One region of the Mesorhizobium sp. BR115XR7A genome, then DNA from elsewhere that is predicted to be linked to it. Evidence: riboswitches for the same ligand, from Rfam matches in the RefSeq annotation. Region 1 holds a riboswitch; each other region holds the start of a gene.

What was found. Region 1 has a riboswitch for cobalamin ahead of bluB (5,6-dimethylbenzimidazole synthase). Riboswitches for the same ligand answer to the same signal wherever they lie in the genome.
Region 2: linked by a shared signal. The riboswitch ahead of LB557_RS21350 (CbtB domain-containing protein) and the one ahead of bluB (5,6-dimethylbenzimidazole synthase) in region 1 are both predicted to bind cobalamin.
Region 3: linked by a shared signal. The riboswitch ahead of LB557_RS21545 (DUF1636 family protein) and the one ahead of bluB (5,6-dimethylbenzimidazole synthase) in region 1 are both predicted to bind cobalamin.
Region 4: linked by a shared signal. The riboswitch ahead of metE (5-methyltetrahydropteroyltriglutamate--homocysteine S-methyltransferase) and the one ahead of bluB (5,6-dimethylbenzimidazole synthase) in region 1 are both predicted to bind cobalamin.

The regions. Positions count from the first base shown of each region.
Region 1 covers NZ_JAIUHW010000004.1:47,828-55,044, reverse strand. The annotation lists gene LB557_RS09750 (MFS transporter) at 1-246, opposite strand, end outside; gene LB557_RS09745 (TetR/AcrR family transcriptional regulator) at 367-975, shown strand; gene LB557_RS09740 (hypothetical protein) at 1,066-2,049, shown strand; partial or broken gene bluB (5,6-dimethylbenzimidazole synthase) at 2,166-2,771, opposite strand; cobalamin riboswitch at 2,843-3,025, opposite strand; gene LB557_RS09730 (histone deacetylase family protein) at 3,204-4,130, shown strand; gene LB557_RS09725 (exodeoxyribonuclease VII small subunit) at 4,134-4,385, shown strand; gene LB557_RS09720 (DUF2277 domain-containing protein) at 4,477-4,743, shown strand; gene LB557_RS09715 (pirin family protein) at 4,783-5,703, shown strand; gene dxs (1-deoxy-D-xylulose-5-phosphate synthase) at 5,777-7,217, shown strand, end outside.
Region 2 covers NZ_JAIUHW010000010.1:75,380-82,596, forward strand. The annotation lists gene cobO (cob(I)yrinic acid a,c-diamide adenosyltransferase) at 1-323, opposite strand, end outside; gene cobU (bifunctional adenosylcobinamide kinase/adenosylcobinamide-phosphate guanylyltransferase) at 325-840, opposite strand; gene LB557_RS21345 (CbtA family protein) at 833-1,636, opposite strand; gene LB557_RS21350 (CbtB domain-containing protein) at 1,652-1,831, opposite strand; cobalamin riboswitch at 1,867-2,066, opposite strand; gene LB557_RS21355 (aromatic ring-hydroxylating oxygenase subunit alpha) at 2,210-3,385, shown strand; gene LB557_RS21360 (MFS transporter) at 3,389-4,588, opposite strand; gene LB557_RS21365 (heparan-alpha-glucosaminide N-acetyltransferase) at 4,825-5,823, shown strand; gene LB557_RS21370 (methyltransferase family protein) at 5,820-6,326, shown strand; gene LB557_RS21375 (MerR family transcriptional regulator) at 6,333-6,719, opposite strand; gene mgtE (magnesium transporter) at 6,859-7,217, opposite strand, start outside.
Region 3 covers NZ_JAIUHW010000010.1:114,255-121,471, reverse strand. The annotation lists gene cobN (cobaltochelatase subunit CobN) at 1-2,121, opposite strand, end outside; gene cobW (cobalamin biosynthesis protein CobW) at 2,141-3,178, opposite strand; gene LB557_RS21545 (DUF1636 family protein) at 3,181-3,609, opposite strand; cobalamin riboswitch at 3,647-3,854, opposite strand; gene LB557_RS21540 (winged helix-turn-helix domain-containing protein) at 3,884-5,083, opposite strand; gene LB557_RS21535 (NADH-quinone oxidoreductase subunit A) at 5,419-5,784, shown strand; gene LB557_RS21530 (NuoB/complex I 20 kDa subunit family protein) at 5,775-6,356, shown strand; gene LB557_RS21525 (NADH-quinone oxidoreductase subunit C) at 6,361-6,963, shown strand; gene LB557_RS21520 (NADH-quinone oxidoreductase subunit D) at 6,963-7,217, shown strand, end outside.
Region 4 covers NZ_JAIUHW010000020.1:38,403-45,619, forward strand. The annotation lists gene LB557_RS29640 (DUF982 domain-containing protein) at 185-487, shown strand; gene LB557_RS29645 (DUF982 domain-containing protein) at 758-1,006, shown strand; gene metE (5-methyltetrahydropteroyltriglutamate--homocysteine S-methyltransferase) at 1,726-4,056, opposite strand; cobalamin riboswitch at 4,172-4,372, opposite strand; partial or broken gene LB557_RS29655 (cytochrome) at 4,664-4,939, opposite strand; gene LB557_RS29660 (cytochrome P450 family protein) at 4,906-6,138, opposite strand; gene LB557_RS29665 (OmpW/AlkL family protein) at 6,235-6,927, opposite strand.

The DNA of each region.
Region 1 (7,217 bases):
GGGTACGACAACCCGCGTCTGGCCGAGGCGGTCGACCAACCTCGATATTTGCGGCGCCAGGAAGGCATTGGCCAAGGCGAATGTCGCCGAAACCGCACCCGCCAGCCAGTATTCGCCACGCGTCTGCGACAGCATCGCCACGATGCCGATCGGCGCCATGGCGATCGGCAGGCGCGCCATGAAGCCGGCGGCGGCAAAGCCCGTGGCTCCGGGAGCGCGAAAGATTTCCGAATAGGGGTTTTGCATGATCCTGTTCCTCGACAAGGGGCGATTCGACAATTACATACGAGACGTATAAGTGTTAAATAGAGCATACGTCGCGTATGTCAATTGGCGTACGGAGCGTATGTAAGTAAGGCCAGAAGCATGCATCGACCGCGCAAGGAGATGATCGCCGAGACACGCGCCAAGCTGATCGCCGCAGCGCGCCAGGCTTTCGGCACCATCGGCTATGCCGAAGCGTCGATGGATGATTTCACCGCGTCGGCCGGGCTGACGCGCGGCGCCCTTTATCATCACTTCGGCGACAAGAAGGGACTGCTTGAGGCGGTTATCGCCGAAATCGACGCGGAAATGGCGGCCCGGGTGAATGAGGTCGCGTCGCGGGCGCCGACCCGCTGGCAGCATTTCGTCGACGAATGCACCACCTATATCGAAATGGCACTGGAGCCGGAAATCCAGCGCATCATGTTCCGGGATGGTCCGGCTGTGCTGGGCGATCCGGCACTGTGGTCGAATGCCAATGCCTGCGTCGGTTCAATGACCGATCATCTGACAGCGCTGCAGCGGGAAGGGGTGGTCGTCCCCGGCGTCGACCCGGAGTCGGCAGCGCGGCTGATCAATGGGGCGAGCAGCCAGGCCGCGCAGCGCATCGCCAATTCGCAAGATCCCGAAACGACATCGAAGATGGTGGTGGCCGCGTTCAAGCAATTGCTCGAAGGCCTGCTGAAAAAGCCGGAAGCGCTTTCAAGATGAACCACCATGGCAGTCCCGCCACTGCCTGCAATTGACAATAGCCGGTTTGAGCGCATCCTCCGCAGCCATCTCTGAGGGGAGATTCGGGGCATGTGGGATTTCGATATCGGCAGGTCGGTGTCCATCATGATGCGGACCTGGCCTTTCATTGTCTTTCGCATGATCATCTATTTTGGGATCACCCTGGCCTACATCGTGGCCACCGGCACCGGCGCCTCCGTCGGCTATGGCGTCGGCCATATTTCCACCGATCCCGACGGACCATTGTCTTTTGCGATGTGGGGCGGCGTGGTCGGTTTCGGCATCGTCTCGATCGCCGTCTACTGGATCCGCGAATACATCCTCTACGTCGTTAAGGCGGGCCATATCGCCGTCATGGTGCATCTGATCGACGGCCATGATATTCCCAACGGCCAGAACCAGATCGCCTACGCGAAAGAGGTCGTGACCGAGCGTTTTGCCGAGGCCAACATCCTTTTCGTCGTCGACCAATTGGTCAAGGGCGCCATACGCGCCATCACCGGCCTGCTCGGCGGCATCGCGGCCTTCCTGCCCATTCCTGGCCTGAGCGGCCTGGTTTCGTTCCTCAACACGGTGATTCGCCTGTCGCTGACCTATGTCGACGAGATCATTCTCGGCTACAACATCCGCATCAGTTCGTCCTCGCCGTTCGAAACCGCGCGCCAAGGCGTTGTGCTCTACGCCCAGAACGGCAAGACCATGGTCAAGAATCCCGTCTGGCTAGGGGGCATCATGTGGGGCGTGTCGTTCGTGATTTTCCTGCTGATGCTGGCTCCGGCAGCCGCTATTCTTTACGTCATCCCCGGGCAGCTCGCCGGCTGGGCTTTCGTGCTGGCAATCGTCTTTGCCTGGGCTTTCAAGGCGGCCTTCATTGAGCCGTTCGCCATTGCCTGCCTGATGCAGGTCTATTTCAAGACCATCGAGGGTCAGGTGCCCGATGCCGCCTGGGACGCCAGGCTGGCCGAAGCCTCGTCGAAGTTCAGGGAACTCAAGGACAAGGCGCTCTCCACTTTCGGCGGTTCGCGCTGGGGCACTGCCGGCGCGACGAGCTGATCAACCGGCCTCGCCGGCGCACCGGCGACGGTGCCGAGGCGCGCCACTGCTGATTTGAGCGGCGCTTCGCCTTGTCCGCGAAAAGTCTCGCTCATGATAAGCTCGGGCAACGGCAGCCGCCGGCCCCAGCCGTGTGTTTCGAGATCCGGCTTCGGTGCGAATTCGGAAACGCGGCCGACGCAGAGATAGGCGATCGGTGTCACCTGATCGGGAATAGCCAGCAGGCTTTTCAGCGCTTGCGCCTCGATGATGCTGACCCAGCCGACGCCAACGCCCTCGGCGCGTGCCGCCAGCCAGAAATTCTGCACCGCGCAGACCGTGCTGTAGAGATCCATCTCCGGATTGTGCCAGCGCCCCAGCGGCGAGCCTTTCGAGCGTTCGCGGTCGCAGGTGATGCAGATGTTGAGAGCGCTTTCGCAAATGCCTTCGAGCTTGAGCTTGCGGTAGAGCGCCTGCCGTTCTGCCTCGATTTCAGGCAGTTCCCGTTCTCGCGCGGCCAGGAACAGGTCGCGCACTTCCGCCCGCCGCGCGGCATCGCGAATGACGATGAAATTCCAGGGTTGCATGAAGCCGACCGATGGCGCGTGGTGGGCGGCAAGCAGCAGCCGCGCCAGCACCTCGTCGTCGATGGCCTCCGATGTAAAATGGCTGCGGACGTCGCGCCGCGTGAAGATGGCGCGGTAAACAGCGTCGCGCGCAATCTGGTCAAATCCATCGCCCATTGGAGTGGTCATAGCTTCCGGCATCGCTTGTCCCCTTGCGATTGCAACCGATGTCATCCGCCTGACCATGCGGATGACGATGCCTGCCAGGCCGGTCTTCTGGCTCGGGATCAACCCGCGTCCGGTGCCTTCCCGTCATCGACAGTGGCATTTACCGGCGCGGTCCCCCTCACAGCGTTGGGCACGCCACGGAGTTCAACCGTGTTCCCGATTCTCCCGCCAGGGCATTTGCAGCCAAGTGGAATCACTTGGCGTCGCAGAATGCGGCTAAAACAAACAGACCGGCAGGCACCAGGCAGTAGCGGCAGTCTTACTCCGAAGGGCCGGCGACGCCAATGCCCGCAGCGACATCAATGGACGCAGGTTCGATTTTCCCCAGCGATCAAGCCGCGACGCATGGCCATCACGGCGCCGGGGCACTAGATAGAGGGCATGGCCACCCGTCTCTACACGCACCCGATCTTTCTCGAACACATCACCCCGCCCGGTCACCCTGAGCGGCCCGACCGCCTGCGCGCCATCGAGCGCGTGCTCGACGACGAAGCTTTTGCCGCGCTTGACCGCGTCGAGGCACCGCAAGGCGACGAGGCGACCATCCTCTACGCGCATCCCGCCGATTTCGTCGCGCGTGTCCGCGCCGCCATCCCCGACGAAGGCATTGCCCGCATCGACGCCGACACCACCGCCAGCCCGAAAAGCTGGCAGGCGGTGATTACGGCGATCGGTGCCGCCAATGCCGCCGTCGACGACGTCTTTGCGGGCCGCGCCGACAACGTCTTCGTCGCCGCCCGCCCGCCCGGCCACCATGCCGAAAAGACCACGGCCATGGGCTTCTGCTTCTTCAACACGGCGGCAATCGCAGCGCGCCATGCGCAGAGGAAGCATGGCGCCGAGCGTGTCGCCGTCGTCGACTGGGACGTGCATCACGGCAACGGCACCCAGGATATTTTTTGGGACGATCCCTCGGTGCTCTATTGCTCGACGCACCAGATGCCGCTTTATCCCGGCACGGGCGCGAAGAGTGAGACCGGCGCCGGCAACATCGTCAATGCGCCGCTGGCGCCTCGGACGGGCAGCGAGGTGTTTCGCGATGCGTTCCTGTCGCGCGTGCTGCCGGCACTCGACAATTTCGCGCCGGATCTGATTATCGTTTCGGCCGGCTTCGACGCGCACCATCGCGACCCGCTGGCGGAAATCAATCTGACCGAAGACGATTTCGACTGGGCGACCGGCCAGCTGATGCAGCGCGCCGCAATCCACGGCGGCAACCGGCTCGTCAGCCTGCTCGAGGGCGGCTACGATCTGCAGGGATTGGCATTTTCGGTCGCCGCCCATGTCGGGCGACTGATGAAAGGATGAATGATGACCGGTGAGATCAACGAAGACGTCAAGGCGATGAGCTTTGAACAGGCACTCGACGCACTGGAGAAGATCGTCGATGATCTGGAGCGTGGCGACGTGCCGCTCGACCAGTCGATCCGGATTTACGAGCGGGGCGAGGCGCTGAAGGTCCATTGCGACCGGCTGCTGAAGGCCGCCGAGGACAAGGTCGAGAAGATCAGGCTGTCGCGCGACGGCAAGCCGGTTGGAACCGAGCCGCTCGACGCGGACTGAGGTCCGGAGCAGCCTACCGGTTTTTGGACACGATCATCATTGAGGATACAGTTCGTCCCGATTGAAACGGACAAGAGGAGCTACGGAAGCGATGTGCAGAAACATCAAGACCCTGTTCAATTTTGATCCGCCGGCAACCAACGACGAAGTCCGCGACGCGGCACTGCAGTTTGTCCGCAAGCTGAGCGGCACAACGCGGCCTTCTGCCAAGAACCAGCATGCGTTCGATCATGCCGTCGAAGCCATCGCGGCATCCGCACGCGAATTGCTCGATTCCCTCGAAACCCACCAGCATCCGCGCAATCGCGAAGAGGTGGCGGCCAAATTAAAAGCAAAAGCGGCGATCCGGTTCGCCTGATATGCCCAAGCGCCCATTAACCGCTGACGAGGAGAGTTCATGAGCTTCTTCCCCGGCAAGGACCCTGAGGCCGGCGATGCCTTCGCCAGCGACCAGATCGAGTTGATGGTTATCCCCAACGCCAAGGACATTGGCGGTTTCGAGGTGCGTCGCGCCTTGCCGACAGCCAAGCGGCGCCTGGTCGGGCCGTTCATCTTCTTCGATCGAATGGGCCCCGCGATCATGCGTGCCGGCCAGGCGCTCGATGTCCGTCCCCACCCGCATATCGGCCTGTCGACCGTGACCTATCTGTTCGACGGCAAGATCAGGCACCGCGATTCGCTCGGCACCGAAATGGTCATTCAACCCGGCGACGTGAACCTGATGACGGCCGGTCGCGGCATCGTCCACTCCGAACGCACGCCGCAGGAATTGCGCGGCGCGCCGATGTCGATCTCCGGCCTGCAGACCTGGTTGGCTCTGCCGGACGGCAAGGAAGAGGTGGCACCGGTGTTCGAGAACACAGCGGCGCTGCGGCTTCCCGAAATCGACGCCGAAGGCGTCAGCGGCCGCGTCGTCATCGGCGATTTCCAGGGGTTGCGGTCTCCGGTGCGGGCCGATTCCGAAACACTCTATGCAGATTTGCGGCTGGCGCCTGGCGCCAGCGTCAAAATCCCGCGCGATGCCGAGGAGCGCGCCATCTACACGCTGGAGGGCGAGGTTTCGATTTCGGGTGATGCCTTTCCAGCGGAACGGCTGCTGGTGTTCCGGCCCGGCGACGAGATCATCATATCGTCATCGATGGGTGCGCATTTCATGCTGTTCGGCGGCGCGTCTCTCGGTTCGAAGCGCTACATCTGGTGGAATTTCGTTTCCTCGTCCAAGGAGCGCATCGAGCAGGCCAAGCAGGAATGGAAGACCGGCCGCTTCGATATCGTTCCTGGCGATGAGAAAGAATTCATCCCGCTGCCGGAAGGCTGAGAAGATCGTGAGGGGCTGACCGTCCGCGTCAGCGACACGCATTTACTTTCGCCGGCCGGCGGCCTATCCGCCGATGAACAGAAAGTCTGGGCCCAACGTGAACGCAACGCCGCATACGCCGCTTCTCGATAGGGTTCGCGTCCCGGCCGACCTGCGCACGCTGGCCGAGAGCGACTTGCCGCAACTGGCATCAGAGCTTCGCCTCGAACTGATCGACGCGGTGTCGCGCACCGGCGGCCATCTCGGAGCCGGGCTGGGCGTGGTCGAACTGACCGTGGCGCTGCACTATGTCTTCAACACACCCGATGACCGGCTGATCTGGGATGTCGGCCACCAGGCCTATCCACACAAGATACTGACCGGCCGTCGCGACCGCATCCGCACCTTGCGCCAGGAAGGCGGGTTGTCGGGCTTCACCCGCCGAGCCGAGAGCGAATACGACCCGTTCGGCGCCGCCCACTCCTCGACATCGATATCGGCCGGCCTCGGCATGGCCGCCGCCCGCGACCTCTCAGGCGGGCGCAACAATGTCATCTCCGTCATCGGCGACGGCGCCATGTCGGCCGGCATGGCTTATGAGGCGATGAACAATGCCGGCGCGCTCGATGCGCGCCTCATCGTCATCCTCAACGACAATGACATGTCGATCGCCCCGCCAACCGGCGCCATGAGCGCCTATCTGGCGCGTCTGGCTTCCGGCAAGGCCTATGTCGGCCTGCGCGACTTTGGCAAGAAGCTGACCTCCTATCTAGGCAAGCGGGCCGATCGAGCCATCACCCGCGCGGTCGAGCATGCGCGCGGTTACGTCACCGGCGGCACCTTGTTCGAGGAACTCGGCTTCTATCACATCGGCCCGATTGACGGTCACAATCTGGAGCATCTCATCCCGGTCCTGAAAAATGTCCGTGACAACGGCAAGGGTCCGGTGCTGATCCATGTCGTCACCCAGAAGGGCAAGGGCTACGCGCCGGCGGAAGCGGCCGCCGACAAGTATCATGGCGTCAACAAATTCGACGTCATCACCGGCGCACAGGCCAAGGCGCCGGCCAATGCACCGGCCTACACCAAGGTGTTTGCCGAAAGCCTGATCCAGGAGGGCCGCGAGGACGACCGCATCGTCGCCGTCACCGCCGCCATGCCGGGCGGCACCGGCCTCGACCTGTTCGGCGAGGTGTTTCCGTCAAGGACTTTCGACGTCGGCATTGCCGAGCAGCATGCGGTGACCTTCGCCGCCGGCCTGGCGACGGAAGGCTACAAGCCCTTCGCCGCGATCTATTCGACCTTCCTGCAGCGTGCCTACGATCAGGTCGTCCATGACGTCGCGATCCAGAAACTGCCGGTGCGTTTCCCCATCGATCGCGCCGGCTTTGTCGGCGCCGACGGTGCCACCCATTGCGGCGCGTTCGACACCACCTTCCTGGCAAGCCTGCCGGGCTTTGTCGTAATGGCCGCGGCCGACGAGGCGGAATTGCGTCACATGGTGCGCACCGCCGCCAGCTATGACGACGGGCCGA
Region 2 (7,217 bases), on a different contig from region 1:
CGCTTCAGGTCCTGCGTCTCCCAGGTGAAACCCTCGCCCATTGCGTGCCAGACGACACGGTCGCCAAAGACGGCAAAGGCCTCCTTCTCGCCGGTGTGCCATTTGCCCTTGATGAACTGGACGACGCCGACGCGCTTGCCGTAGCCGAGCATGCGCAGCGCAAGACCGAAGGCGGCCGTGGTCTTGCCCTTGCCGGGACCGGTGTTGACGATCAGCAACCCCTTCTCGATCGTCTTGCCCGCAACCTCGGCGTCCTGCACCGCCTTGCGCTTGGCCATCTTGGCGCGATGGCGTTCTTCATCCTTGTCGTCGATATCGGTCATTTCACTTCACCTTGAGCGGTAGCCCCGCCACCATGAGCAGCACCGTGTCGGCAATCGCGGCGACCCGCTGGTTGAGCCGGCCGGCATCGTCACGAAACCGACGCGCCAGCGCGTTGTCGGGCACGATGCCTTGCCCGACCTCGTTCGTTACCACGAACCACGGTCCGCGCGGCCGAGACAGCACGTCCGCCAGCCGCCGGCACGCGGCCTCGACGTCGTGATCGGCCAGCGTGTGGTTGGTCAGCCACAGCGTCAGGCAGTCGACAAGCACCGGCTGCCCGTCTGGCAACGCCTCCAGCGCTTCGGCGAGGTCGAGTGGCGCATCGGTGGTCGACCAGCCCTCACCGCGCCGCGAGCGGTGCAGCGCGATGCGCTCGCGCATCTCGTCGTCATGGGCTTGCGCCGTGGCGATATAGGCCCATGGCGAGGGCAATGCCGTCATCAGGGTTTCGGCGTGCGCGCTCTTGCCGGAGCGCGCACCACCGATGATGAAGGTCAGCCTGCCGCGATCAGGCAAAGCTGTCGCGCAGGCTGGTCGCCATGCCGGTGAAGCGCCTGCGCACCACGCCCACGATCGCGCCGAGCACCAGCCAGAACACCAGATTGGTCACCGTCACCGCCACCACGAACTGATGGTGCAGGCCTTCCGGGATCGGTGTTTCGAAACTGTCGGGCTGCGGCGCGCCGACGACATGCGGCGCGACGATCAGCAAGACGGCGAGGATGGTCAATGGCAGCGATCTGCGAAACACGATCAGGCCTAGGCCGATCGCGGTCGCGGCCGCCGTCGCCGTCCACCAGATCTGGCGCGGCAGAAGATCGGCCGCCGGCATTGCCGGCAGTTCCGGCTGCAGTCCGAGACCCGGTGCCAGTGTGAACACGGCAAAGCCGGCCAAGCCCCAGAACACACCTTGGCGCCAGTTGCCGACGCCGCCGAAGAACTCGGAAACCGCGACCAGGACCAGTGCGAAGCCGATGCCGGTGACGATATTGGCAACCACGCTAAAGGCGAAACGCTCGAAACCGTCGGCCGGCGCCCAGCCTTCGTCTTCCTCCGCCGGTGTCACGGCATCGGTGCCCGCGGGCGCGGCAGAGCTCATGGCATTCCCAGCGGGCGCCACCGTGCTCATGGCATCATTGGTCGCCGCTGGTGCGGCCGCGTGATCATGGTGGTGGCCGCCGCCGGCCCTTTCGTAGACTTCCGCCTTGAGGATCAGCGGCACGGTGGCATAGGCCTGCATGCAGGCGAGAACGACACCGGCCACGAGCCCCGCGATCGCCGCGACGAACACGACGTTGCGAAACAGATTCATGATGTCGGATCCTCGTTAGTGGCAGGGAAACGCCATCGAGTGGCGATAGTCGTGGGCAGCATTGTGGACCGCATCGATATGCGAGAAGCCGACAAAGCCGACGACGAAGATGCCGAGCAGCGCCGCGAGCGCGAGCTGCATGAAGCGCGACTGCGAGGAGACGGAGGCGCCGAGGGAGACGGAAGCGGTAGTCATGTCTTGTCCTTTCGCCCTCCACCCGAGGGCATCGAAGTCAGTTTCCTGTCGCCGGCAGGTCTCCTGGCTCGCGGATAAGCGCCCTTCCCCACCTTCCCGAAGAAAAATCTTCAGTGGCATATGGAGAGGACTACCGCACACAGTTGCGGGGGCAGCCACGGCATTGGGCAGGAATTCCTGCCCGCACCGCATTCCCTCTTGGCTCCAAAAAGGAACCGACGACATCGGGGACTATAGGGAAATTCGCCGCGCCCGGCAAACCAAATTCCGACAGCCGCCAGCGCAGGAGCGCCGTATCGGCGAAGCTGCCCTCATCCCGTCCCGATTGACAAACTTCATGGCCGGGTGTCGGCTGGCACCCCTCACGGGAAGCCAGCCATGCAGCCCAATGCCAGCGAGTGCGTGCCCTATAACGGCCTGACTCGAACCGAGCCGACGCTGCCCTCGTCGGCCTATTGGGACCAGGACAACTATCAGCGCGATCTCGACGCCATCTGGTACAGGAACTGGCTGCTCGTCTGCCGCGAGGCCGACCTTGCCCAGCCTTTGGCGTTCCGCACCTTCCGCGTCGGTACGCAGGAAATCCTCCTGCTGCGCGACGACACCGGCGAGTTGCATGCCTTCCACAACACCTGCCGGCATCGCGGCTCGCAGCTTTGCCAGGAAAGCCAGGGCCGGCTGAAGGCGCGGCTGATCACCTGCCCGTATCATGCCTGGTCCTATTCTCTGCGTGGCGATCTGGTGCGCGTGCCGTCGAAATCGCTGCCTGACGGCTTCGACAAGGCCGATCACCCGCTTTATCGCGTCGCGCACTCGGTGTGGCGGGGCTTCGTCTTCGTCAATCTTGCGGAAGATGCCGCCAGCTCGGCGCAATCCTCCTTCGACCCGGCCTCCGGCGACTTCGGCAACTGGCCGCTGGAAATGCTGGTATCAGGGCACGTGCTGCGCAAGGTGATGAACTGCAACTGGAAGATTTTTTGGGAAAACTTCAACGAGTGCCTGCACTGCCCGGGCGTCCACAAGGACCTGTCGCGGCTGGTGCCGATCTACGGCCGCGGCCTGATGAGCCGGCATGAGGATCCCGAATGGCTCCGCCACGCCGACAATGACGCGCCAGAATTCTCCGGCGGCCTGCGCGCCGGGGCTGAGACATGGTCGCGTGATGGGCAGACGCACGGGCCGATCTTCCCGAGCTTGACGCCGGCGGAACGAACCGCCGGTCAGACTTACTCCACCAACCTGCCGTCGATGTTCATTGTCGGCCATGTCGACTATGTCAGGACCGTGCGGCTTACGCCGCTCGGTCCCGAACAGACCGAATTGACCGCGGAATGGCTGTTCGCGCCCGAGGCGCTCGCTGAGACCGACATCGACAACATCGTTGCCTTCGGCACACAGGTGCTGGAGGAGGACGCGGCAATCTGCGAGGTCAACCAGAAGGGCCTGCGCTCGATGCGTCATACAGCTGGCGTGCTGATGCCCGAGGAGTACGACCTGCACCGTTTTCACAACTGGGTGCGCGAACGGCACGCTGCGCGCTCACCCGAGGCCTGAAGATCACAGCGACTTCGGCAGATATCGCCAGGTCATGAAGCCGCAAAAGGCTGCCAGTAGCCCAAGCGTGACGAACACCGAGCCCAGGCCGAAGAAGGCCAGCACCACCGAATAGACCAGCGGCGGCGTCAGTTCGGAAAAATCGAGATAGGTGCGGTAGACCGCCGCCATCTGCGCGCGCTCATAAGAGCGCACCGAGCGCATGAAGGCGGTCGAACCCAGCGCGTCGAGCGCGATGGTGAAGAAGGCGCCGCACAGCAGGAAGGCACCGGTGAGCAACGGCACGGTTTCGCCCACGGCACCGGCCGCCAGCAGCGTCGCCGACATGGCGAAATAGGCAAATGTCATGGTCCTGCGGCCGCCGAAGCGTTTCCCCGCCTTGCCCCAGAAGATCGCCATGAACAGCAGCGCGTTGCCGGCCGAGACCAGCAGGCCGCCGGCCAATTCGCCCTCGCCGGTGATGACCATGAACAGCGGTCCATAGACGAAGAAGGTCGTCCAGAAGCAGGAACGGCCGAAGGCTATCAGCCAGGCCAATCTCAGCCTCGGCTGGGCGACGAAGCGGCCGATGTTGGCGAGCGGATTGGCCGGTCGTGTCTTGCCCGGGCGGATCGACTGGTTGTCGCTCAGCCGATAGGTCCAGAACAGCGCCAGCAAAGCCATGGCGAACACCGCCACCGCGCCATGCGCGGCATAAATGCCGAAGCGCGTATAGAGAAAAATGCCGAGCGTCGGCCCGCAGGTCCAGGCAACCATCGACCACGCCATGCGCAGCGATTCGGCCTGCATGAAATCGGTCTTGCGGATGTGATCCATGATGTAGAGGTTGAGCGTGATCGACAGCGCGCTGGCGCCCATCACCCGGCACAGCATCCCGGCCAGTTGCCCGGCGAGCGTATGGGTGACGAAGAACAGCGAGCCGATAGCGAGCAGGCAGGCGCCCGCCGTGTAGACCCAGCGCCGCGCGAAGCGGCGGATCAGCATCGGCATGAATAAGGTCACCGACAGGCCGAGCAGGGACACGGCGGTGTAAAGTATGGAGACGATCTGCTCGTTGTGGAGAATCTCGTAGGCCTGGATCGGTATGACGCTCGACACCATGGCGCGGGCGAAGGATTCGACCGCGTAAAGCGAGGCGAAGGTGCGCGCATCCGCGGCCTTGAGGGCCGGAAGCCAGATCGGATGACGAACATGGGTGGACATTGCTTCCCCAAAGCAGAATCGCGGCGTCAAATCTGCCGTGGACATTTCAGGCCCATTAAGAGGAAACCGACGCACATCCGGCAAAAAGCGAAGCCGGTCAAAGGCTTTTCCGCGCTGGCCCAACCCGGCGGCTGGCGCGGACCCCGCCGCGCGGTGCAGGCCAAGGCGCCCGGTCTTCTTCTATCCGGTGCAACCGTGATAGTCGTCGTGGAGGGGCTGAATCAGATCGCGAGACCATGAGCATCCACACGCCGACCGTACCCGTCCCGCAGCCATCGAAGCGCATCGTCGCCATCGATATCTTGCGTGGCATCGCGCTGATCGCGATGGCGAGCTACCACTTCACCTGGGACCTGGAATTCTTCGGCTACACCGATCCCGGCCTCACCGCCTTCGGCTGGTGGAAGTTCTACGCCCGCTGCATCGCATCGACCTTCCTGTTCCTGGTCGGGGTCAGCCTCTATCTCGCCCATGGCCGGCAGATCCGCTGGAACGGCTTCTGGAAGCGGTTCGCCATGATCGCCGGCGCGGCGGTCGCCATTTCGGTCGTCACCCGCATCGCCACGCCCGACGGATTCATCTTCTTCGGCATCCTGCACGAGATCGCGCTCGCCAGCCTGCTCGGCCTCGCGTTCCTGCGCCTGCCGGCGCTGCTGACGCTTGCCGTCGCCGCGCTCGTCATCGCGGCACCAGTCTACCTGCGCTTCGAGGCCCTCGATCATCCCTGGCTCTGGTGGATCGGCCTGTCGGCGATCAATCCGCGCTCCAACGACTACGTTCCGCTGTTCCCCTGGTTCGGCGCCGTGCTTACGGGCATTGCGGTGGCGAAATTCGCTTCCACCTCCGGCATAAGGGCACGCCTGGCGAACCTGGCGCCCGGACGCTGGTCGAACCCGCTGGACTTCATCGGCCGCCACAGCCTGGCTTTCTACCTGGTCCACCAGCCGCTGCTGATCGGCTGCGTCTGGCTGTTCTCGCAAGTGATGCCGGCGCAGGTCGAAACCCCGCAGGTCAATTTCCTGAAAACCTGCCAGCGATCGTGCGAGCAGATGCGCAACGCAACCTTCTGTTCGAGCTATTGCGGCTGCATGCTCGAAACGCTCGAAGGTGAAGCCTCTCTTGATCGGCTCTTCAACAACGACCAGACTGCGGACTTCAGGGCGCATCTGTCCGATCTTGCCGCAACGTGCACCGCCAAGACCGACGACAAGATGACGGAGGGAGGGACACAATGATCGGGCCAAAGCCTGGGATCGAACCGAAGCCTGGGACCGGGCCGAAACCTGGGCTGATACCGTGGCCGCCGGTGATCTACGCCGCCGCCATCCTCATCAGTGTCGTGCTCGGCCTCTACATCCCGCTGCCCTGGATCGGCGATCTCCTTGGCGACATCCTGTTCGCCGCCGGCTGGGTGGCATTGTTCGCCGTGGCCGTACTCTGGTTCACAGCGATCCGCACCATGATACGGGCCAGGACCACGCTCAATCCCAACGCCGTGCCCGATCATCTCGTCACGACCGGCCCCTTCGGCGTCAGCCGCAATCCGATGTACCTGGCCAACACGCTGCTGTTGATCGGCGTCGCCTTCGTCTCGGGCATCGCCTGGTTCTTCCTGCTTGCCTTCGTCGCCGCCTTCGTCACCCAGAAGGTCGCGATCGAGGGCGAGGAAAAGATATTGGCGGCGAAATTCGGCAAGAAATACCGCGACTATGCAAAAAGAGTCCGGCGCTGGATTTGAGCAGGGCTACGTGTTGACGCCGAGCTCGACCAGCCGCTCGACGCAAGACTCCTCGGCCTGGTCGAGTTCGGCTAGTGTCTCCTCAAGGTCGCGACGTTTCTGCCTGAGGTCTTCGCGCTTTTCCTCGATGCGCTTGATCATCAGCTTGAGCTGCCCGACCTCGCCCGGCGGCTCCTTGTACATCTGGATGATCTCGCGGATCTCGTTGATCGAGAAGCCGAGGCGTTTTCCGCGCATGATCTGCCGGATGAGGTGGCGGTCGGAAGGGCGAAACAGGCGTGTGCGGCCGCGCCGCACCGGCTGCACCAATCCCTCGTCTTCATAGAAACGCAGTGTCCGCGTCGACACGTCGAATTCGCGGGTCAGCTCGGTGATCGAATAATATTCCCGCATTGTCACTCCCTGCCGGGATTCCAGGCGATCGCCATGCGGCGTCTCCCTTCTGTCCCGAACCAAACCCTTGTCCGCCGGAATCGACGCGACACCCCGCACAAGCCTCGCACGGCATTTACGTAAAAGTCAATTGAGACCGTTACCGGACGCCGAACCACCAGCTCGCGAGGCCGAGGAAGGCAAAGAATCCAACGACGTCGGTGACCGTGGTGACGAAAACCGCCGAAGCGACCGCGGGATCCACCTTGAACCTGTCGAGCAGCAGCGGGATCAGAATGCCGGCAAGGGCCGCCACGAACATGTTGATGATCATAGCCGCCGCGATGATGCCGCCGAGATTAGGGTCGTGGAACCAACTTGCGGCGACGATGCCGATCAGCACGGCGAAGACGATGCCGTTGATGAAGCCGACGCCCATCTCGCGGCGGATGATGCGGCCGGCGTTGTAGATGTCGAGATCCCTGGTCGCCAGCGCCCGCACGGTGACGGTCATGGTCT
Region 3 (7,217 bases), on a different contig from region 1:
CTCGGTGTCCGCGCTTTGCCGGCGCCTGGAGTCTGGTTCGTCGTTTGGAACGCGGCCGTAGATGTGCAGCCCATCCTTGATGGCGAAATCCTTGAGGTCGCAGAGCCAGGCGTCGATGCGGCGCAGCGCTTCGTCGGGCGCGTCGGTCTTGGCGACGCCGGCTTCCGAGGCAAGGCCGGTCTTTTGCGCGGTTTCGACAATCAGCCTGGCGAGCCGGTCGCGGCGACGGCGGTCGAGCCCGTCGGCCTGGGCGTATTCGTCGACCAGCCGCTCGAGCTTGTGCTGGTCCTCGTCCAGCCCGGCGCCTGCCAGCGGCGGCGGCAAATGGCCAAGCGTGACGGCGGCAATGCGCCGTTTGGCCTGCGCTGCTTCGCCTGGGTTGGAAACGATGAACGGATAGATGACGGGTAATGCGCCGGTGACGATCTCGGGAAAGCAGGTTTGCGACAGCGCGACGGTTTTGCCGGGCAGCCATTCCAGCGTGCCGTGGGCGCCGACATGGACGAGAGCGTGGACGCCGAGCGATTTGCGCAGCCACAGGCCAAAGGCGATCAGGGCATGGCGCGGGGGGAGGGTCGGGTCGTGATAGTCGGCGCGGCGATCGGCCGAGCGGCCCCGGTCGGGGGCGAGGGCCACGGTGACATTGCCGAAATGCGCGGCGCGGAAGGGGAAGTGGTGTTTGCCTGATAGCGAAGGTGTGTGCGAGCGAAGACCTGTCTCATTTTCCGCTCTGCCCCACGCAGCCTTTACCGCAGCAATCGCCGATGTCGGCAACTCTTTCGAGAAGTCGAGATAGTCATTCAACCCCAGCCCATCACTGCCCCGCTCCAGCAAATCCAGCAATTCACGCGGCGTTTGCGGAATCCCGTCAATGGCATAGCCCTGTTCGCTCAAGTCGTGCAGCATGGCCAGCACGCTGGACGGCACGTCCAGCCCGACCGCATAGCCTGTGCGGCCGGGGGCACCGGGATAATCGGGAATGAGGATCGCGAGCTTGCGCTCCTCCCGCTTCGTTTCGCGCAGCCGGATGAAAGCCGCGACTCGACCCGCCACTTGCTCCACCCGATCCAGTTCCGGCCGGTTCGCCAACGCACGATGGCCAAGCGCCGGATCGATATCGCTCTCGGCCTTGAAGGAAATGGCGCCGGCGAGGATGCGGCCGTCGAGTTCGGGCAGCACGACATGCATGGCAAGGTCGGCGGGCGCCAGGCCGCGCTGGTTGTTTTCCCAGATGTCACGGCGCGTGGTGGCGACGATGACCTGGAAGACGGGCGCGCCGGCGCGGTCGAACAGGGTTTCGACGCCGGGCTCGGCGCCGGAAGCGAACGCGGTCGCGGTGACGATCGCGGCGGGTTTCAGCGATGCGATGGCATTTTCGACGAACGCCAGCGACACCGGATCCTTCAGACTGGAAACGAAGATCGGGACCGGTGCCAATCCCCTGGAGCGCAAAGCCTCGGCCAGCGCATCGATCGGGGCGACATCGGCGGCAAGCAGCATCGATCGGTAGAAGAGAATCGGGATAATGGGAGTGCCGCTATTGGAACCGGCCGGCTCCTCCGCGACCCCCAATCCAGCCTGATAGTAACCGGCCTTCGGCACCCTGACCGGGTTGGCGACGGGCGCATCCTGTCCAGCCAAGCCTGCCAGCCTGTGCACCAGCGCGCCCATATTGGCCGGGCCGCCCTCGTGGAAATAGCCGAGCAGGCCGTCCAGTTCGGCGCGCCGCAGCGTCGAGGCTTCGACCAGCCTAAGATCCTCGTCGTGGCTTTCGCCGGGAAGCAGCGCCAGTTTGATGCCGCGTTCGCGGGCAATCACCGCCAGTTGGTCGCAGCCATAGCGCCACCAGTCGTAGCCGCCGAGGATGCGCACCAGGATGATTTTGGCGTGGCGGGCGACGCTGTCTATCCAGAGGTCGACGGACATGGGATGGCGCAGGTCGCGCAGTGCGGCCAAGCGCATAGAGGGCAGGCGACCGGCATCGGCCTTCCACGCCGCAGCCAGTCCGGCGAGATCGCTGTCGGTGAAGGACAGGGCCACGATATCCGCTGGCGTCTGCCTGAGATCGACAGGCTCGGCGAGGTCGTCGAGCGAGGCGGAGGTCGTGGTGAGGATGTGCATCGTGGCCCGGGCCTGAAAATCAGCCGGCGAGGATACGTTCGATCGCCGGGCGGTTCAGCCCCTTGAGGCCAATAACGACGAGCCGCGAGCGGCGGTCGTCCCCAGCGGTCCAGGCGCGGTCATAGTAATGATTGACGCGCGGGCCGACGGCTTGCAGCAGGAGCCGCATAGGTTTGCCGCCGACCTCGACGAAGCCTTTCACGCGCAGCACGTTTTCCTGTTCGGCGGCCGCGGCGACGCGCTTTGCCAGCTCGTCGGGATTGGCGATCGAGGGAATGTCGACGATGAACGTGTCGAAGTCGTCATGCTCGTGATCGAATGCGCCGTCATGGTGGGACTTGCGGTTCTCGATGTCGTCCTCGACGGCGAGACCGAGCCCGAGCAGCACCGAGGGATCGACCTTGCCATGAGACGTCGGCACGATCTTCACGGCGCGGGCGGAGTGTTCGTTGACGATGGCCTTGGCGCGAGCCGAGCCGGCGGCGTCCATCAGGTCGCTCTTCGACAGGATGATTAGGTCGGCGCAGGCGATCTGGTCCTCGAACACTTCCTCGACCGGATCGTCATGGTCGAGGCTCTGGTCCTGCGCGCGCTGCGCCTGCAGGGCGTCCATGTCATTGGCGACGCGGCCTTCCGCCAGTGCGGGACCGTCGACCACGGCGATGACGCCATCGACCGTTACGCGGCTCTTCACCGTCGGCCACTGGAAAGCCTGGACCAGCGGTTTGGGCAGAGCGAGGCCCGAGGTTTCGATCAGGATATGGTCGACCTTCGGCGTCAGCGACAGGATCTTGTCGAGCGCCGGCACAAAATCGTCGGCCACGGTGCAGCAGATGCAGCCATTGGCCAGTTCGACGATGTTTTCCTCTGGGCAGGTGTCGATGCCGCATCCCTTGAGGATCTCGCCGTCGATGCCGATGTCGCCGAACTCGTTGACGATGATGGCGATCCGCTTGCCGCCGGCGTTTTCCAGGAGATGGCGGACCAGCGTCGTCTTGCCGGCGCCGAGGAAGCCGGTGACGACGGTGCAGGGAACGCGGGACAGAGATGTTGTCATGATCAATCTTTCAGCATGTCGAGGGGAGGGATGCGGGCAACGAGGCCGCGCTTGAGGCTATCGGGTCTGCCTCGCCAGGGAATGAGGCCGTCGTTCGAGGTGGCGAAGAGTTTCGCGCCGGTGACGAGATCGGCGCCGCTGGTCGTGGTTAGATCGCCGAACACATAGCTCCAGCAGCCGTCGCGCAGGACCGCGGCGCTCAGCCGGCGCTTGCAATTGCCGAGGCATTCGACCGTGCGGATGCGAATCTTCTCGCCCGAGGCGGCTTGGCGCGTATCTTCGGCCAAAAGTTCGCCGGCCCGGGGATGGGCATCGGAGCCGGTCTCGTCGCGACAGGAAGCGCAGACGATGACCGTGATGCCGGCCAGGGGATGATCCCCGCCGGACGAAATGTCGGTTGTTTCAGCCGAAAAACTGCTGTCGCGATCCACATCAGGCTCCTTGCCCGGAAAACCCGCCAGGCGATCGGATTCTTGCATTCCAGACGGCAGGTCTCCTGGCTCGCGGGTCATCGCCTTGGGTAGCCGCCTTCCCGGGACAATCCCAGTGGCTTTCGGCCTTGGCTCTTCGCTCACAGTTGCGGGGACAGCCGCGGATTTGGGATCTTCAATCCCGCACCGCATTCCCTCTTGGCTCCTCCCTTTGCCGAGAGGAGACCGTCTGGATGGGATTTAGGCTCTTGCGGGCAGCGGTGTCAACGCGAGCTTACGACACCGCGATGTCGGACAGCGCCGGGCCGAGGTCGCCGGCAGGTGTTATTTCCATGCGCTCGAGGCCAAGCCAGCCCTGCATCTGCTTCAATTCCTCGAAGAGCTGGGCTGCGGTTTCGGGCGGTGCGCCGGGCTCGGCGTAGGCGGCATGGACGCGCAGGACACTGGCCGGCCGGTCAGCCTTGAGGTCGACGCGCGCCACGATCCTGTCGCCGAGCAGGAAAGGCAGGACATAGTAGCCGTATTGGCGCTTGTCGGCCGGCGTGTAGATTTCGATGCGGTAATGGAAGTCGAACAGCCGCTCCGAGCGCGAACGCTCGAAGACGACCGGATCGAACGGCGCCAGCAGAGCGCGGGCCTCGATCTTGCGCGGGATACGGGCGCCCTTGTGAAGGTAAGCCGGCTTGTCCCAGCCCTCGACACGGACCGGCAGCAAGTCGCCGAGCTCGACCAGTTCCTCCAGCCGGCCTTTCATGTCGGCCGGCGAGAGTCGAAAATAATCGCGCAGGTCGCCTGATGTCGCCACGCCATGGGCACGGGCGGAAATGCGCAGCAATTCGCGGTGCGCGTCCTCAGGCGTCGGTACCGGCAGATCGAGGATCGCCTGCGGCAGCACGCGCTCCGGCAGGTCGTAAAAGCGCTCGAAGCCGCGCCGGTGCGCGGTGGTGATGCGCCCGGCCCAGAACAGCCATTCGAAGGCGTGCTTGGCATGGCTCCAACCCCACCAGCCACCGGAGCCTTTCTGGCCTTCGAGCGCCGAAGCGGCGATCGGCCCGCGCGCGACGACCTCGCGGTAGATCTCTTCTATATAGGCGGCGTGCTCGCGGCCCCATTTGGCCAGCCCCAGATACATTTCATCGCCTTGCTCAGCGCGCTGCATGCGCCAGCGCATCAGTGGGTAGGTCTCGACCGGCAGGAACGAGGCTTCATGCGCCCAATATTCGAAGACGGTGCGCTTGCGCGTTACGGCGGCGTTGTCGAGCAAAGCGAGGGGATAGGGGCCGAGACGCGAATAGAGCGGCATGTAATGAGCGCGCACCACCGCACTGACGGAATCGATCTGCAACAGGCCGGTGCGGGACAGAACGCGGGCGAAATGGCGGCGGTCCGGCGTGCCGGCGGGGCGGGGATCGAGAAATCCCTGGGCGGCGAGGGCGATGCGCCGGGCGGCGGCAAGCGAGATCTTTTCCTTCATGCGTATGCGTCCCTGATGGACCTGTCTGGCGTCATTGCCCGGCGTGATTCCCGTCCATGCTAGCAGGGTTTTGGCGGCAACCCTGTCAGGAGAGAAAAGTGGAGTTAAAAGCGAAGGAAATCAAACAGGAGCGGATGGGACCAGTTTCTCCCGGAATGCCGTCCAGCTCGGTGTTTTGAACAAGGTTTGACTTGCTTCGCTGGAAGTGCTGCGCTAACCCTCGCCGCGTTGCAGCATAGGCCCCTTAAAACGGTTCAGCGGTTAATCTGTCACGCTTCCGCATTAAGGTTCGGTGCTGTAGTCAAAATGGATTGGCGCCAACGGAAAGCCGCTGCATGAACGCACTTCTCAGTTCGTACCTGCCCATCGTCCTGTTTATCGGCGTGGCACTGGTCGTCGGCCTGGCGCTGCTGGCGGCTCCGTTCCTGGTGGCGTATCGCAACCCCGATCCCGAAAAGCTTTCCGCCTACGAGTGCGGTTTCAACTCGTTCGACGATGCCCGCATGAAATTCGACATCCGCTTCTACCTGGTGTCGATCCTGTTCATTATATTCGACCTGGAAGTTGCCTTCCTCTTCCCCTGGGCAGTGTCCTTCTCGAAGATCGGCATGCTCGGTTTCTGGTCAATGATGGTGTTTTTGGCAGTGCTGACCATCGGCTTTGCCTATGAATGGAAAAAAGGAGCGCTGGAATGGGATTGAACGACAGTTCAGGCACCCTCGTCGCGCCGAAGCCCAAAGGTATTATCGACCCCAACACCGGCAGGCCGGTAGGGGAGGACGATCCCTTCTTCCTCGAAATCAACAATGAGCTTGCCGACAAGGGTTTTCTGGTCACCTCGACCGAGGCGCTGATCACCTGGGCGCGCAGCGGCTCGCTGATGTTCATGACCTTCGGTCTGGCTTGCTGCGCGGTCGAGATGATCCACACCTCGATGCCGCGCTACGATTCGGAGCGGTTCGGTGTCGCGCCGCGCGCGTCTCCGCGCCAGTCCGACATCATGATCGTCGCCGGCACGCTGACCAACAAGATGGCGCCGGCGCTACGCAAGGTCTACGACCAGATGCCGGAGCCGCGCTACGTCATCTCGATGGGCTCGTGCGCCAATGGCGGCGGCTACTATCACTATTCCTATTCGGTGGTACGCGGCTGCGACCGCGTCGTGCCGGTCGACATCTATGTGCCCGGCTGCCCGCCGAGCGCCGAAGCCCTGCTCTATGGCATTCTTCTGCTGCAGAAGAAGATCCGCCGCACCGGCACGATCGAACGGTAAATCCATGGCCGCCTCCTTAAGCGAACTGTCGACCTATCTCGGCGAGAAGCTGCCTGGCCGCTTCGGCGATGCGGTATTCGCCTATGGCGAGCTCACCGTTCACGTCGAGCCTCAAAACCTGATCGAGGTGATGACCTTCCTGCGCGACGATGCGCGCTGCCAGTTCATCTCGATCATCGATGTCTGCGGTGCCGACTACCCGTCGCGGGCCAAGCGCTTCGATGTCGTCTATCACCTGCTTTCGCCGAAGCAGAATGTGCGCATTCGCATCAAGGTGCAGGTCGACGAGGAAACGATGGTGCCTTCGATCACCGGCGTCTATCCTGGCGCCGACTGGTTCGAGCGCGAAACCTACGATCTCTATGGCGTGCTGTTCTCGGGCCACCCGGACCTGCGCCGCCTGCTGACGGACTACGGTTTCGAAGGCCATCCGCTGCGCAAGGATTTCCCGCTGACCGGTTTCGTCGAAGTGCGTTACGACGACGAAGCCAAGCGCGTCATCTACGAGCCGGTGGAACTGAAGCAGGAATTCCGCAATTTCGATTTTCTGTCCCCATGGGAAGGCACGGATTACGTGCTGCCAGGGGATGAGAAGGCAAAGCAGTAATGGCTGAAACCTCCGTCCGCAACTTTAACATCAATTTCGGCCCGCAGCACCCTGCGGCGCACGGCGTTTTGCGCCTCGTGCTGGAGTTGGACGGCGAAGTCGTCGACCGCGTCGATCCGCATATCGGGCTCTTGCATCGCGGTACGGAGAAGCTGATCGAGGCAAAAACCTATCTGCAGGCGCTGCCTTATCTCGACCGGCTCGATTATTGCGCGCCGATGAACCAGGAGCACGCCTTCGCGCTGGCCGCCGAG
Region 4 (7,217 bases), on a different contig from region 1:
ACGACGGCGTTTGATAGCAACCAAGCCATTGCATGATGTGTTGGCGGATCGCTGCACGCCCGGCCGCGGTCGCGGATCTCCTCTTGAACCGTCATCGCCCTGACAACACATTGTGCCATGGTCGCCGTGTCGATGCGGCGCCTCTTCACCGCAAATTGGCTATTTAGAAAGTTGGGAGAAACCAATGAACGCTGAGGCTTTCAGCAGCCCCCTTTTTGTGAAACGCGCAACCCACATCATCCAAGAGATTGCCGGCCTTGCGGATGCAATCGATTTTCTCAACGAATGGCCGGAAGACCGCAGAGACCTGATCCACGAAGCCGCCCTGAGGGCATGCTACGATGCATACGATGGGCGCAAGCCGGTAAGCACGGCGCGCAATGCCTTTTTCGGCTTTGCGAAGCGGGTCGCCATATTGGAAGATGCAACCTCCGCGATGCAGTGGATCGCCGCCTGCAGATCGGGCAGTGGAAAAGTGCAGGTGTAGACATCGACGACATGTTTGAGACTGGCGAGGCGCGTCAAACAGTGCACTATGTCCAGGTTTCACAGCTAGACCACGCGAATGAGAAGCAGTTCCTCACCATCGACTGCACAACCGCAGATCGCACGCAAGCTGACCATGGCCGGACGCGCCTCATGGCGATCGCTTGCCCGCCAATGGCCAGGCTCAATGGCGCAGGTGCAGCGGTCGCGTTCGGCTGAGTAAAGAAAGGCGGCCCGGGCTTTTTGCCGAGTAGTGGCTGTGGAGGAGGGGATGACCGGGTTGATCAGATTTGAGAGGCCAGTCGTAGTTCAGCTTAGCCGCCGCAGCTCGGAGCGTGTCGTGTTCGACGTCAACGACGCGGCCGCTATCTTGCTCCGGGATCTGCATCATGCGACCGATAAACGCAGGATAGCGATGGACACCTGTCTGCAGGTGTTACGCGGTAAGACCCATCCACCAGCCGCTCGACGAGCTTTCGTCGCAGCCGCACTTGAAGCACGCATTCTGCGCAGCGATTGAGATTTGGGACGCCGCTCGTGAATTTCGGCCATCTGCGCATCGCGATTGAGCGCGGTCCGAATACCTCTGCCGGCATCCGCCAGGAGCAAGCCAACCCCGCTCTTTCCGCGACGGCTTTCCTGGTCCGGCGCCTGATCTTCCACCATCAAAACACAAGGGTCCGCCAGCCAGCTGCGGCCGCTCGGCTTCGCCGTCGCGGTGATCGTGATTGCAGCCAGAGGAGACGGAGCCATCGAGCGGGAATTGGCCCGCTGCAGATGGCGGAGCGTCGATGCCGCTTCAACAGTCTCCGGAAGTGCCGTTTGAACCTTCCCCCAGCTTGGCCCTGCATCCGATTTCCCGGAACACGCTCCGCGGACCGGCGGCGCGTGATCGCCAATGCCTCTCCCGATGGTCGGGACCGGGGTTCGGCGACCAAGGTCGGGGAGATGATAGTGACACTGGATTATCCCAATACGGAATAATCCGAAACTGGCTGGCGGTGAGCCGCCTCGTTTCTGGCCGGCTCATTTGAGACCGAAGCCTGCTTCGATCGCCAGCCAACGCCGGCGTCTGGAAAGCTGACTTCGACGCGCCGTAACAAGGGCCGCGGCCAGGCCAAGCTTGCCGAGGCGCTTCGTCACGGGCAGCTCGATTGCCTTGGGTGCGCCGGATGGACTCACCCCAAGATTGCCCGGTGTGTGGCGTTGCCGCTCACCGCCGGCGAGTGGCACCGAGCCCTACGCCGTCCGCGCTTTTTCCCGAATTGCGCGTGCTGCAGCCACCATGTTCACCAAGGCAGGGCGGACCTCCTCCCATCTGCGCGTTTTGAGACCGCAGTCGGGATTCACCCACAGTTGGCCATCCAACAATCGATCGCGCGCAAGCATGATAAGGTTGGAAATCTCGCCCACTTCCGGGACTCGCGGCGAGTGAATGTCATAGACACCAGGACCGATCTCGTTCGGATACTTGAAGGTTCGAAGCGTATCGAGCAGTTCCATCTGCGAGCGCGAGGTTTCAATGGAGATCACATCGGCATCCATTGCGGCAATCGCGTCCACGATATCGCCGAACTCGGAGTAGCACATATGGGTGTGGATCTGGGTCGCATCGCCGACCGCCGTTGAAGCCAGCCGGAAGCATTCGACGGCCCAGTCGAGATAGGCCTGCCACTCGGCCTCGCGCAGCGGCAAGCCCTCGCGCAGTGCGGCTTCGTCGATCTGGATCATCCCGGCGCCGGCCTTTTCGAGGTCGCTCACTTCATCGCGAATGGCGAGCGCGACCTGGCGGCAGACGGCTGAGCGGGCAAGGTCGTCTCGGACGAAGGACCAGTTGAGGATCGTCACCGGGCCGGTAAGCATGCCCTTCACCGGCTTCGGCGTCAGCGACTGGGCATATCGCCACCAGTGTACCGTCATCGGCTGTTGTCGCGACACATCGCCAATGATGATCGGGGGGCGCACAAAGCGCGAGCCATAGCTCTGCACCCAGCCGTGTTGCGTGAAGGCGAAGCCGCGGAGCTGCTCAGCGAAATATTGCACCATATCGTTGCGCTCGAATTCGCCGTGGACCAGCACGTCGAGTCCGATCTCTTCTTGCCAGCGAACGGCGGCTTCTATCTCTTTTTTCAGGAAGGCCTCATAGTCGACGTAACTCAGCTCGCCCTTGGCATGGGCTGCCCGCGCCTTGCGAACCTCGGCTGTTTGCGGGAAGGAGCCGATCGTCGTGGTGGGGAAGGATGGCAAGCCAAACGTGTCGCCCTGAAGCTTGGAGCGCACGTCGAATGCGCTCTTCCGGCGCGTCATGGCGACCTTGATGCTGGCGACCCGACCTTCGACGAGCGGATCATGCACCTTAGCGGATGTCGCGCGAGCGGCGGCAGCCTCAGCCGACGCCTCTAGTTCGGCGGCGACCGCGTCCCGGCCTTCGGCCAGCGCACGGGCGAGCACGACCAGCTCGTCGGTCTTTTGCGCCGCGAAGGCGAGCCACGATTTCACATCCGCATCGAGTGCCGTCTCCATGTCCAGGTCGATCGGCACATGCAGCATCGAGCAGGACGGGGCGATCTCCACGCGGTCCCGCGGCCAACCGGCGACGATCGGCTTGATGCGGTCAAGCATGGCAGGCAGGTTCGCGCGCCAGACGTTGCGGCCGTCGATCAGCCCGAGCGAGAGCACAAGGTCCTTCTGCGCGAGCCGGCCGACGGTCTCCAACTGCTCTGGAGCGCGCACGAGATCGACGTGCAGTCCCGCCACGGGCAGAGAAATCGCGGTCTCGAGATTGTCTCCCAGCGATCCGAAATAGGTAGCGACCATGATCTTCAACTCCGGTGCTGCTTTTGACAGCCGGCAGTAGGCGAATTGGAGCGCATCCCGTTCGTTGGGAACCAGATCGACCACGAGCGCCGGCTCATCGATCTGCACCCAATCGGCTCCCGCGAGCTTCAGCCTCCGCAGGAGCTCCTCGTAGACGGGCAGCAGCCGTGGCAGGAGCGCGATAGGGTTGAAACCTTCCTCAGGTGACTTCGCCAACTTGAGAAAGGTAACCGGTCCAAGCAGGACCGGGCGCGTGTGGATGCCGAGCGCCTTGGCCTCGAGGAAATGATCGACCGGTTTCGCCGACGAGAGGGCAAAGCTCTGATCGTCGGTAAGTTCCGGCACAATGTAGTGATAGTTGGTGTCGAACCATTTGGTCATTTCCATCGCGGCAAGGCCATGCCCGTTGGCCGCATGCTCGTCACCGGCATGTCCGCAATCAGCGGCCTGATCTTGGTTGCCGCGCGCCATGGCGAAATAGGTATCGAGTGGGACCTCGCCGTCAGTCCAGACGTATCGTGCCGGCACGGCGCCGACCATGGCGACGGTGTCGAGCACATGGTCATAAAGCGAGAAATCGTTGGACGGGATTTTCGACACGCCGCGATCGTGCTGCTCCCTCCAGCTGGCGGCGCGTAGCGCCTTCGCCGTCGCGAGCAGGTCGGCAGCGGGAGATTTTCCGGACCAGTAGCTTTCAAGCGCGAATTTCAGTTCCCGCCGTCGACCGATACGCGGCACGCCGAGCGTTGCCACAGGAATTTGTTGAGAGACAGTCATGCCATACCCCGATGGTTGGGGCGTGGGGACAAGGAACGCGCGAGCAGGCGGCACGAAGCCGGGCTACTGCGGCCACCGAGACACCCCGCCCGTGGACGTTGTTCGTCGTGGCAGGTCTCCTGGCTCGCGGGTCAAAGCCTCTGCCCGTCTTCCCGAGGCCGTTCGCCTCAGTGACACCAATGGGCTTGGCTCGCCGCTAACAGTTGCGGGGGCAGCGCCGGCATCGCACCGGCTTCCCTCTTAGCTCCGCTACGGCAGTGCCGCGCGGAGAACCACGACATGCGCACAATCACAGCAGCTTCGCTCCTTGTCAATACATATAACGAGATGTTTATGTGATGATGCGAATAGTGCCCTTGCGCTGATCGGTCTCTTTCGCCCAAAGCCGCTTACGATGCCGCCTCTTATCAGTGCAGGCTCGGAGAGATCCTTGTCCCCATCGGCGACGCCGGATCAGATCGAGGTCGCCGGGCTCAAGAGCGTAAAGTGGGGCGAGGCCGTCACGGTCCGCCGGGAATCCCGGTATTTGTTCCCCGCTCGGCTTTGCTCAGCGTGCTTGCGCACTCGCCCATCAGCACGCTGATAACATGTCCGGAAGCGGAAAGGAGAGGTGGCGCCTCAGGTCGGCGGACTGGGGCTGGGCCGCCAGCGTCTCGAACAACTGCGCGGGGATCGCCTCGACCTGCTGCGCGAGCAGCTTCACCCTGCGATTGCTGAAGGCCGGCGCCACGATCGTGCGTAACCGGGCATGCTCGCCCCCCTCGTGCGAGACCAGCCACCCCGGCGAACCGAGAATCACCGAATCCGGGGTGAATGCGGCACTCTCTAAGCGACGGAAGGGCGGAAGCTGACCGGCAGGCGCTGCGGGCAGCGAATGACGTAAGACGGCATGTAGACGACGTCCTCCGCAGCGATGGTCAGCGCCAGATCCTCCAGCCGCCCGAACAGCGCGGGGAAGGCGCAGCGCAATTCCAGGCGCGCCAGCGCAGCGCCCAGGCAGGAATGCGGCCCCTCGCCGAACGACAAATGCGGGTTGTGCCGCCGGGTGACATCGAATCTGTCGGCGCCAGGACCGAAGGCCTTTTCGTCCCCGTTCGCCGCATCGAACGCCATCAGGACGGCATCGCCGCGGCGGACCATGCATCCGTCGATCTCCACGTCCTGGGTGGCATAGCGGAACGGCAGATTGGCCGCTGAGCTGCCCCAGCGCAGGATCTCCTCGATCGCCTGTGACCACGGAACTTGGCCGCTGCGCACCAGGTGCAGTTGCTGCGGATGCGTCAGCAATGCCAGCACGCCATTGCCGATGACGCCGGCGGTGGTCACGAAGCCCGCAGAGAGCACCATGAACAGCATGTCGATGAGCTCGGTGTCGGAAACGAGCTCGCCTTTGTCACGCGCGACGATCAGGGCCGAAGCCAGATCATCGCCGAGCTGGCCCCGCTTGAGCGCGATCAGGCGACGGAAGAACTCCGGGATGCGCTGCCGCGTCTGTCGCACCTCTTCGGCTGTGGCGGAGGTGTTGGCCAGGCTGTAGGTGAGCGCGACGATCTCTTCGCGCTGTTCGTCCGGCAAACCGAACAGTTCGGCGATCACGTTGGTGGGCAGCGGAGCGGCGAACTCGCACATCAGATCGGCACTGCCGCCGCGCTGCGCCATCTCGGCCAGGAGTCGATCGACGCATTGTTCGATCCGTGGCGCCAGCAAGGCGATACGACTGGGCGCGAAGCTGCTGGACAGCAGGCCGCGCAAGCGCCGGTGATCGGCGCCGTGCGCCGTGGTCATGTTGTCCACTTTGCATATCCCGATCAGCGGATGATCCTCGGGAATCTCGCCGTCCTGCAGCGCCCGCCACTGTCGCCAGTCCTTATTGAAACGCTGGTCGGAAAGCATCTGCCTGAGCGTCTGGTGACGGGCTGCCGCCCAGGTCACCACATCGCCTGGCAGCGACACTCGCGCCATCCCCCCCTGCCGCAGAATCGCAGAAGAAAGACGATCAAGTTGCGTGGGAGCGGCCGGCACACCGATCACGTCGCAATGATCGTTTTCTACACGCATGCCAACAACTCCTTCAAGACCATCGCGGGTCCACTTCTCGGCACGGAAGATCCGCGCGCGGACTTCGAAAAGTGCCCCCCCCAGTGTGCTTCGTCCTCAGAAGCGGTAGGTGAGACCTGCGCCTATCAACCAGGGATCGAGCTTGGCCTTGCCCGTGAGCTTGGCGCCGGCGACAGTGACGTCGAAGTCGGGCTTGAGGAAAAGCTTCTTCACGTCGAAGTTGACGCCCCAGTGCTCGTCCACCATGTAGTCGAATCCGACCTGCAGCGCGGCGCCGAATGTGTTCTTGACCTTGAGATCATCGGCGCTGCCGGCTTGCTGATGATAGAAGATCGTATAGTTCACGCCGGCGCCGATATAGGGCTCGAAGGCGCCGAAATCGGTAAAATGATACTGCAATGTGAGCGTGGGCGGCAGCAGCCAAACCTTGCCTACCTTGCCCAGCCCGCCGATCGCACCCTGGCCATCGATGTTGGCATAGGTGGTGCCGAGTATGAGTTCGGCGGCGATGTTGTCCGTGAAGAAATATGAGATATCGAGTTCCGGCGTCACGGTGTTCGAATACGAAAGACCGGAGCCGGGCACCGCATTGACATAGCCCGAATCCTCGGTGATCACCCCCAACGCACGCAGGCGGATCTGCCAGGGGCTTGGCGCTTCCGCGACGCAGGCTTCTGCCTGCGGGACGCTCGCGGCTTGCCCAACATCTGCCGCGCCGGCCTGTCCCGCAACGATGAGGACGACAGCCGCTGTCATTGCCCGCGCCACGCCAATTCGCGCTCTCGCCATACTTTTCTCTCCTTGATCTTCAGAAGCGACGCACTGCGCCTTGATTGAATCCTGCTCGCATCAATCGAGATTGACGGAGCGCTCATGCGGGATAGCCCCCGCATGTGTCGTGCCAAATGAGAAAATCGTTGCAGAACAATGCGGTCACTCCGATAGCGCTGTGTCGGATGTCCGACTTCGTCGAAGATCCGACAATGAGTGCAGCCGTAGCCGCCCCTGGGAGCCGTTCGTCAACATCGGCCGGCAGTTCGTTGGCACGCTCGTCCTCGGCTTCGAGTTTTGGCGTATTC